DNA from 2 places in the Streptomyces sp. NPDC048419 genome. Region 1 is predicted to be linked to the other one. Evidence: riboswitches for the same ligand, from Rfam matches in the RefSeq annotation. Region 1 holds a riboswitch; the other holds the start of a gene.
What was found. Region 1 has a riboswitch for cobalamin ahead of ACGFYN_RS13225 (ribonucleoside-diphosphate reductase subunit alpha). Riboswitches for the same ligand answer to the same signal wherever they lie in the genome.

Region 1 (4,550 bases):
CCCGGGTCGAGAAGGTTGGTGTTACGGCTGGTCATTACTGGCAGGCCTCGCAGGACTCGGGGTTTTCCAGGGAACAGGCGACCGCCTCGGGGTCGGCGGCCTGCTGGACGGGGACGGCGGCGCGGGCCGCGCGGGCGATACGGGTCGCCGGGCGCGAACGCAGGTAGTACGTCGTCTTCAGACCCTGTTTCCAGGCGTACGCGTACATCGAGGAGAGCTTGCCGATCGTCGGCGTCTCCAGGAAGAGGTTCAGGGACTGCGACTGGTCCAGGTACGGGGTGCGCGCCGCCGCCATGTCGATCAGGCCGCGCTGCGGGATCTCCCACGCCGTGCGGTACAGGCGTCGTACGTCCTCGGGGATCCAGGCGACGTCCTGCACGGAGCCGCTGGCCTCCCGCAGCGCCTCGCGGGTGCGGGCGTCCCAGACGCCGAGTTCCTTCAGGTCGTTCACCAAGTACGAGTTCACCTGCAGGAATTCACCGGACAGGGTCTCGCGCTTGAAGAGGTTCGACACCTGCGGCTCGATGCACTCGTACACGCCGGCGATGGACGCGATGGTGGCGGTCGGCGCGATGGCGAGGAGCAGGGAGTTGCGCAGGCCGACGGTGGCGACACGCTCCCGGAGCGCAGCCCAGCGCTCCGGCCAGGCCGGCTCCACGCCGTAGTGGTCGGGGTGCAGGACGCCGCGGGCCGTACGGGTCTGCTCCCAGGCCGGCAGCGGGCCGCTCCGCTCGGCGAGGTCGGCGGAGGCCTCGTAGGCGGCGAGCATGATGCGCTCGGCGATCCGGGTGGACAGCGCCTTGGCCTCGGGGGAGTCGAAGGGCAGGCGCAACTTGAAGAAGACGTCCTGCAGGCCCATCGCGCCGAGGCCGACGGGGCGCCAGCGTGCGTTGGAGCGGCCGGCCTGCTCGGTCGGGTAGAAGTTGATGTCGACCACCCGGTCCAGGAAGGTGACGGCCGTGCGGACGGTCTCGTCCAGCCGCTCCCAGTCCAGTTCGCCGTCCTGGACGAAGGCGCCCAGGTTCACCGAGCCCAGGTTGCAGACCGCGGTCTCGCCGTCGTCCGTGACCTCCAGGATCTCCGTGCAGAGGTTGGAGGAGTGGACGACGCGGCCCGGCTCGGCCGTCTGGTTCGCGGTGCGGTTGGCGGCGTCCTTGAAGGTCATCCAGCCGTTGCCGGTCTGGGCGAGGGTGCGCATCATGCGGCCGTAGAGCTCGCGGGCCGGGACGGTCTTTCGCGCCAGGCCCGCGTTCTCCGCCGCGCGGTACGCGGCGTCGAACTCCTCGCCCCACAGGTCGACCAGCTCCGGCACGTCCGCCGGGGAGAACAGCGACCACACGGCGTCGGAGTCGACCCGGCGCATGAACTCGTCCGGGATCCAGTGCGCGAGGTTCAGATTGTGCGTACGGCGGGCGTCCTCGCCGGTGTTGTCGCGCAGCTCCAGGAACTCCTCGATGTCCAGGTGCCAGGTCTCCAGGTAGACCGCGGCCGCGCCCTTGCGCCGGCCACCCTGGTTCACGGCGGCGACCGAGGCGTCCAGGGTCTTCAGGAACGGGACGATGCCGTTGGAGTGCCCGTTGGTGCCGCGGATCAGCGAACCCCGGGAGCGGATACGGGAGTACGCGAGCCCGATGCCGCCGGCGTGCTTCGAGAGACGGGCGACCTGGTGGTAGCGCTCGTAGATGGAGTCCAGCTCGTCCTTGGGGGAGTCGAGGAGGTAGCAGGACGACATCTGGGGGTGGCGCGTACCGGAGTTGAAGAGCGTGGGGGAGGAGGGCAGGTAGTCGAGGCGGCTCATCAGGCCGTAGAGCGCGGCGACTTCGTCGACGGAGCGCACGGTGTCGTCCTCGGCGAGGCCGGCGGCCACCCGCAGCATGAAGTGCTGCGGCGTCTCGATCACCTTGCGGGTGATGGGGTGCCGCAGCAGGTAGCGGCTGTGCAGGGTGCGCAGGCCGAAGTAGCCGAAGCGGTCGTCCCCCTGGGGATCCACGAGCGCGTCGAGACGGGCGGCGTGCAGACGGGCGAACTCCGCCGTGCGGTCGGCGATGAGCCCCTCGCGGTGCCCGACGGCGACCGACTCGGTGAAGCACGTGACGCCCTGCGAGGCGGCCTCCGCGGCGATGGAGATCGTCAGCAGACGCGCGGCCAGCCGCGAGTAGGCGGGGTCCTCCGAGATGAGGCCGGCGGCCGACTCCGTGGCCAGCTCGCGCAGTTCCGTCTCGTCCGCCCGCGCGGAGCGTCCGCGCAGCGCGGCGGCGGCGACCCGTCCGGGGTCGGCGTCGGGGAGGTCGGCGGTCAGCTCGGTCAGGGTCCGCAGCAGTGCGGCACCGGGACCGTCGTCGGCGGCTGTCGCAGACGGTGTCGCTGAAGCCGGTTCGGCTGGCGCGATGGTCACGTGGGGCTCTCCCTCGCTCGGCACGGGGGCCTTGCGGAGGGCAGGGGGCAGCCACGAGCGCACGACGGCGCCGCGTCCACCGGCCCATTCCGCGAGGCCCGGACGTCGGAGCACCCGGGCCACGGTGGCCGGGCGCACTGTCGGCAGGTCCTCGGACTGACGCTCGTACGTGTGCGAACACGCATGAGTACACCGTTGCGGGACAGTTCCGGATTCGCACCGGATTCCCCTGCGGCGACAGCGAGCATGAGCATACATCTTGTGCCGGGTGCGCGAGGCACCCCCATATCTTGTGTCGCGGTGATTTCAGAGCGTCAACTCATAGGTGAGAAGCGTGAAGTCGTGGCCGGGGATCGGCTGCCAGTCCCGCTCCGGAACGCGGACGAAGCCGTGGCGTTCGTAGATGCGATGCGCGGCATGCATGGTGCGTTGGGTCGACAGGACGACTCCGGTGCACCCCGTGCTCCTCGCGCGCTCGACGCAGGCTCCTACGAGGGCGTGGCCCACGCCCCTGCCGCGGGCCGCGTGGGAGACGGCGAGCATGCGGATCTCCGCTTCCGAGGGACGGGCGAGCTCGGCCGTGGGGCCGCCCGCCGGCACGAAGGTGACTCCGCCGAGGAGGTCGCCGTCCCGCGCGGCCACCAGCACGTCGGCTCCGGAGGCCCGCTTGGCCACGTCCTTGAGTTCGCCGAGGTACCAGTCGTCCTCGGCGCCGAAGGCCAGCAGGCCGTCCAGCAGATAGGCCTGGGCGGTGATCTCGCCGAGGGTCTTGTACTCGCCGGGGTCCGCGGGCCGGATCACGATGTCCATGGATCGAGCATGGTGCAGGAGTACGGCAACGGGCCGCCGGGTTTCCCCGGCGGCCCGTCGAAGGGTGGGCCCGCTAGCGGGACTCCGCCGCAGTGGCGGGCGGCAGTTCCGCCTGCACGCCAGGGTCGCCGGCGTCCACCGTGTAGTCGTCCGCCGCGGTCTCGTCGACGCCCTCCGGGGCCTTCAAGGCCTTCAGGACGAAGGTAAGGACCACCGTCACCACCACGTTCATGACGAACGCGGTGAGGCCGATGTAGCCGATCTCGCCGATCCCGGGGATCTCCTTCGCCGAGCCGCCGAAGTGCTTCTGGGTGGGCGAGGCGACGCCGTACGCGGCGATGGTGCCGTAGATCATGCCGACCGCCCAGCCGCCGAGCAGCGCCCAGCGGTGGAACCAGCGGGTGAACAGGCCGCCGACCAGGGCCGGGAAGGTCTGCAGGATCCAGATGCCGCCCAGCAGCTGGAAGTTGATGGCGACCGTCTTGTCCATGGTGAGGACGAAGACCAGCGCGCCGACCTTCACCAGCAGCGACACGATCTTGGAGACCTGGGCCTCCTGCTTCGGCGTCGCGTCCGGTTTGATGAAGTCCCGGTAGATGTTGCGGGTGAAGAGGTTCGCGGCCGCGATCGACATGATCGCCGCCGGCACCAGGGCGCCGATGCCGATGGCCGCGAAGGCCACACCCGCGAACCAGTCCGGGAACATGTTCTCGAACAGCTGCGGGATCGCCAGCTGACCGTTGGTGACCTTGACGCCGGCCGCGATCGCCATGAAGCCCAGCAGCGCCAGCAGTCCCAGCATCAGGGAGTACAGCGGCAGGATCGTGGTGTTGCGCCGGATCACCTCACGGCTGCGCGAGGACAGCGTCGCGGTGATCGAGTGCGGGTACATGAAGAGCGCGAGCGCCGAGCCCAACGCCAGGGTGGCGTACGTCCATTGACCCGCCTCCGGCGGCACCAGAGCGCCGCGCGGCTTGCCCGTCGCCGGGTTGGTCTGCGCGAACGCCGCGCCCGCCTTCGCGAAGATGTCGTCGAAGCCGCCGAGCTTGATCGGGATGTAGATGATCGCCACCGCGATGACGATGTAGATCAGCGCGTCCTTCACGAACGCGATCAGCGCGGGGGCCCGCAGACCCGAGGAGTAGGTGTACGCCGCGAGGACACCGAACGCGATCAGCAGCGGCAGGTCCTTGACGAACCAGTTGGTGTTCTCACCGCCGCCGACACCCATCACGTCCAGCACGGCCTGGATGCCGACCAGTTGGAGCGCGATGTACGGCATGGTGGCGAGGATGCCGGTGACCGCGACGGCCAGCGACAGGCTCTTCGAGCCGAAGCGGCCGCG
Region 2 (4,550 bases), on a different contig from region 1:
TCCTCGGCGGCACCGCGGCCGTGGAGAAGGCGGCCAAGGACGCGGGCGTCACGGTGGAGGTGCCGTTCGCGGCCGGCCGTGTCGACGCGACCGACGAGCACACCGACGCCGAGTCGTTCGCCGCGCTGGAGCCGATGTACGACGGCTTCCGCAACTACGTCGGCAAGGGCACCCGCCTGCCGGCCGAGTTCCTGCTGCTGGACCGCGCGAACCTGCTCGACCTGAGCGCCCCCGAGATGACCGCGCTCGTCGGTGGCCTGCGTGTCCTCGGCGCGAACTACGACGGTTCCAAGCACGGCGTTCTCACCGAGACGCCGGGCCGGCTGACCAACGACTTCTTCGTCAACCTGCTCGACCTGGGCACGACCTGGAAGTCCACGTCCGAGGACCAGACCACGTTCGAGGCCCGTGACGCCTCCGGCGCGGTCAAGTGGACCGGCACCCGTGCCGACCTCGTCTTCGGCTCCAACTCCGAGCTGCGCGCCCTCGCGGAGGTCTACGCGAGCGACGACGCCAAGGAGAAGTTCGTGACGGACTTCGTCAAGGCGTGGGTCAAGGTCATGAACCTGGACCGGTTCGACCTCGTCTGATCCCACCGCACCACGCACCAGGGCCGGCCCACCTCGGGCCGGCCCTGGCCGTTTCACGGGCCGGAGACACTCACGAACGCCGCCCGACGGCAACGAAGTTGGCGGCGAAAAACCGCCGCCGCCCGCTCCCCTCCTTCTCGGCCTCCTGGAAGGCCGCGTCCCAGCGGGCGATGTCGTCCGGGCCCGCCAGCCCCTCGGCGACCAGGGCCTCCCGGGCGGCCCAGGCGGGGCCGCGCATCCCGGGCGGCGGCGTGACGACGTCGATGTGCCCCTCGAAGGCCACGACGTCCAGGCCGGCGGCGACGAGCAGTTCGTCGAGCCGGGCGCCGATGTTCAGGTCGTCGCCCCGGCGCCGGTGCAGTTCGCCGTACAGCTCGTGCATCTCGTCGAAGGCGGGCGGGGCGTTGCGCAGACCGGAGGAGCTGATGTCGATGTCGACGAGGTACACCGTGCCGCCGCCGGGCCGGGCGAGTGTGGCGAGGTGGTCGACGATCGCCTGCTCGTGTCCGCCGTTGTGCGCCAGCACGTGCCGCATCATCACCAGGTCGAAGGTGCCGGCGTCCAGTCCCGTGCGCTCGGCCGACCCGGGCCCGACGTGCACCGGCACGCCCGAGCGCTCGGCGAGCGCCGAGGCGACGGCCAGCGCGTCCCCGTCCCGGTCGACCGCCCACACCACTCCGTCCGGGGCCGCGAGCTGCGCCAGCCGCACCGCGACCGCGCCGGGCCCGCATCCGACGTCCGCGATCCGCGCACCGGGACCCGCCCCGGCCGCGGCCCACAGCTCACGCTCCCGCCGCTCGGCGGCGTCCGCCATGAGCCGGTAGCGCTGGATCTCCGAGTCGCTGAGGGTCAGGGAGTAGTCGGCCACGTCGGCCCTGCCTTTCCTCGGCCGCGGACGCGCGCGCCCGCGGGGGCCATCGTCAGCACCATGCCACGCGCGGGCCGTGCGAGCGCGGCGGACGCAGGACCGGGCACTGCGTGTGCCACATCACCGGCCGGATGCCGGACGCCCTCCGACGCCCGCGCGGGGGGACCCGTAGGGTGGCCCGTGCAGCTGGTTCGCCCCGTCCGCCAGGCGGGATGCGTCGTAAGAGGGAACCCGGTGGGAATCCGGGACTGCCCCGCAGCGGTGAGCGGGAACGACCGCCGTCATACGCACTGGGTCCGGGACATCGGGCCTGGGAAGCGACGGCCAGTAGGTGCCCTCCGGTCAGGAGGGTGTGCCCGTGAGTCCGAAGACCTGCCGACTGCCCGTGCGCGGACCACCCGTGCGCGGTCTCCCGGTGACCTCGAGGGCGGGTCGGCGTACACACCGAACGGACCGGCCCACGGCCGCCGTCCGGTCCGTCACCCCTTCGCGCCCTCGTCCCGTCGTCCGGGAGTTCAGGGATTCATCTCGCGAAGGAGATCTCCGTGACCAGCAGGACCGCAGCCGCGGCAGCACGGGCCACCGTGTACGGCTACCCCCGCCAGGGCCCGGACCGGGAACTGAAGAAGGCGGTCGAGAGCTACTGGAAGGGCCGCGTCACCGCCGCGGAACTTCAGGCCACCGCCGCCCAAATCCGCGCCGGCAACTGGCGGTTGCTCGCCGGGGCCGGCATCGACGAGGTGCCGACCGGCGACTTCTCGTACTACGACCACGTACTGGACACCAACGTCATGGTCGGCGCGATCCCCGCGCGTCACCGGGACGCCGTGGAAGCGAGCGCCCTGGACGGGTACTTCGCGATGGCCCGCGGCACCCAGGACGTGGCGCCGCTGGAGATGACGAAGTGGTTCGACACCAACTACCACTACCTGGTGCCGGAGTTGGGCCCGGACACGGTCTTCGCCGCCGACTCCGCCAAGCAGGTGGCCGAGCTCGGGGAGGCCCTCGCCCTCGGCCTCGCACCCCGTCCCGCGCTGGTCGGCCCCGTCACCTATCTGCTGCTGGCCAAGCCCGCGCCCGGCGTGTCCGCGGCCTTCGACCCGCTCACCCTGCTGGACCGTCTGCTGCCGGTGTACGCCGAGGTGCTGGCCGACCTGCGCGCGGCCGGCGCCGCGTGGGTGCAGCTGGACGAGCCCGCCCTCGTCCAGGACCGCACGCCGGCCGAACTGAACGCCGCCGCCCGCGCCTACCGCGACCTCGGCGCCCGCACGGACCGGCCCAAGCTGCTGGTCGCCTCCTACTTCGACCGCCTCGGGGACGCCCTTCCCGTGCTGGCCAAGGCCCCGGTGGAAGGACTCGGCCTGGACTTCACCGGGGCCGCCGCCGCCAACCTGGACGCGGTGGCCGCAGCCGGCGGACTGTCCGGAAAGCGCCTGGTGGCCGGCGTGGTCGACGGCCGCAACATCTGGGCGAACGACCTCGGGAAGTCGCTGGGCGCGCTCGGCACCCTGCTCGGCCTGGCCGACCGCGTCGACGTCGCGGCCTCCTGCTCCCTGCTGCACGTCCCGCTCGACTCGGCCGCCGAGCGCGACATCGATCCGCAGATTCTGCGCTGGCTGGCCTTCGCCCGGCAGAAGACCGGCGAGATCGTCACCCTCACCAAGGGCCTGACCCGCGGCACCGGCGCCATCGCCGCCGAACTGGCCGCGAACCGCGCCGTTCTCGCGTCCCGCGCCCACTCCCCCATCACCCACGACCCGGCCGTCCGCGCCCGAGCCGCCGCGGTCACCGAGGCCGACGCGCGCCGCTCCCAGCCGTACGCCGAACGCTCCGCGGCGCAGCGCGCCCTCCTCGGTCTGCCGCTGCTGCCGACCACGACCATCGGGTCGTTCCCGCAGACCGCCGAACTGCGCACCGCCCGCGCGGACCTGCGGGCCGGGCGCATCGACACGGCCGGCTACGAGGAGCGCGTCAAGGCGGAGATCTGCGAGGTGATCTCCTTCCAGGAGGAGGCCGGCCTCGACGTCCTGGTGCACGGCGAGGCCGAACGGAGCGACATGGTCCAGTACTTCGCCGAGCAGCTCACCGGCTACCTCGCCACCCGCCACGGCTGGGTCCAGTCCTACGGCACCCGCCACGTCCGCCCGCCGATCCTCGCGGGCGACATCTCCCGCCCCGAACCGATGACGGTGCGCTGGACGACGTACGCCCGGTCGCTGACCTCCCGCCCGGTCAAGGGCATGCTCACCGGTCCGGTCACGATGCTCGCCTGGTCCTTCGTCCGCGACGACCAGCCGCAGGCCGACACCGCCCGCCAGGTCGCCCTCGCTCTTCGGGACGAGGTCGACGACCTCGAGGCGGCAGGGACTTCGGTGATCCAGGTGGACGAGCCGGCCCTGCGGGAGACCCTGCCGCTGCGCGCCGCCGACCGCCCGGCGTATCTCGCGTGGGCCACCGAGGCGTTCCGGCTCACGACCGGCGGCGTGCGGCCGGACACCCAGATCCACACCCACATGTGCTACGCCGAGTTCGGCGACGTCGTCCAGGCCATCGACGACCTCGACGCCGACGTCATCAGCCTGGAGGCGGCCCGCTCCCATATGCAGGTCGCCCGCGAACTCGCCGCGCACGGCTACCCGCGCGAGGCCGGCCCCGGTGTCTACGACATCCACTCCCCGCGCGTCCCGAGCGTGGAGGAGGCCGCCGGACTCCTGCGGACCGGGCTGAAGGCGATCCCCGCGGAACGGCTGTGGGTCAACCCCGACTGCGGCCTGAAGACGCGCGGTTGGCCCGAGACCCGGGCCTCGCTGGAGAACCTCGTGGCGGCCGCGCGGACGGTGCGCGCGGAGTTGTAGGACGCTGTACGGGCGGTGCCGGTGCCGAGGGGCGGCCGGCACCGCCCGCTCGCACCGGCGAGCGGCGGACTCCCCGCCCCGGACGACAGGAGCACCGTGACCAGCCGTGTCACCCTCATCTCGCCCGCCATGGGCCCGTCGCTGCGCCAGGCGCGCTTCGACGACGGCACGACGTCGCTCGACGACGGCGGCACGGCGCGGGCCCGTGCGGCGGCCGGGACGGTGCCCCCGGCCGCC

Region 2: it holds a riboswitch for cobalamin, as region 1 does, so the genes downstream of both, metE (5-methyltetrahydropteroyltriglutamate--homocysteine S-methyltransferase) here and ACGFYN_RS13225 (ribonucleoside-diphosphate reductase subunit alpha) in region 1, are expected to answer to the same signal.

What each region holds. Positions count from the first base shown of each region.
Region 1 covers NZ_JBICXT010000005.1:95,237-99,786, reverse strand. Annotated here, with positions in the region: gene ACGFYN_RS13230 (ribonucleotide-diphosphate reductase subunit beta) at 1-35, opposite strand, end outside; gene ACGFYN_RS13225 (ribonucleoside-diphosphate reductase subunit alpha) at 35-2,395, opposite strand; cobalamin riboswitch at 2,520-2,656, opposite strand; gene ACGFYN_RS13220 (GNAT family N-acetyltransferase) at 2,702-3,205, opposite strand; gene mctP (monocarboxylate uptake permease MctP) at 3,279-4,550, opposite strand, start outside.
Region 2 covers NZ_JBICXT010000001.1:756,472-761,021, forward strand. Annotated here, with positions in the region: gene katG (catalase/peroxidase HPI) at 1-590, shown strand, start outside; gene ACGFYN_RS03265 (class I SAM-dependent methyltransferase) at 661-1,458, opposite strand; cobalamin riboswitch at 1,679-1,832, shown strand; gene metE (5-methyltetrahydropteroyltriglutamate--homocysteine S-methyltransferase) at 2,004-4,313, shown strand; gene ACGFYN_RS03275 (histidine phosphatase family protein) at 4,410-4,550, shown strand, end outside.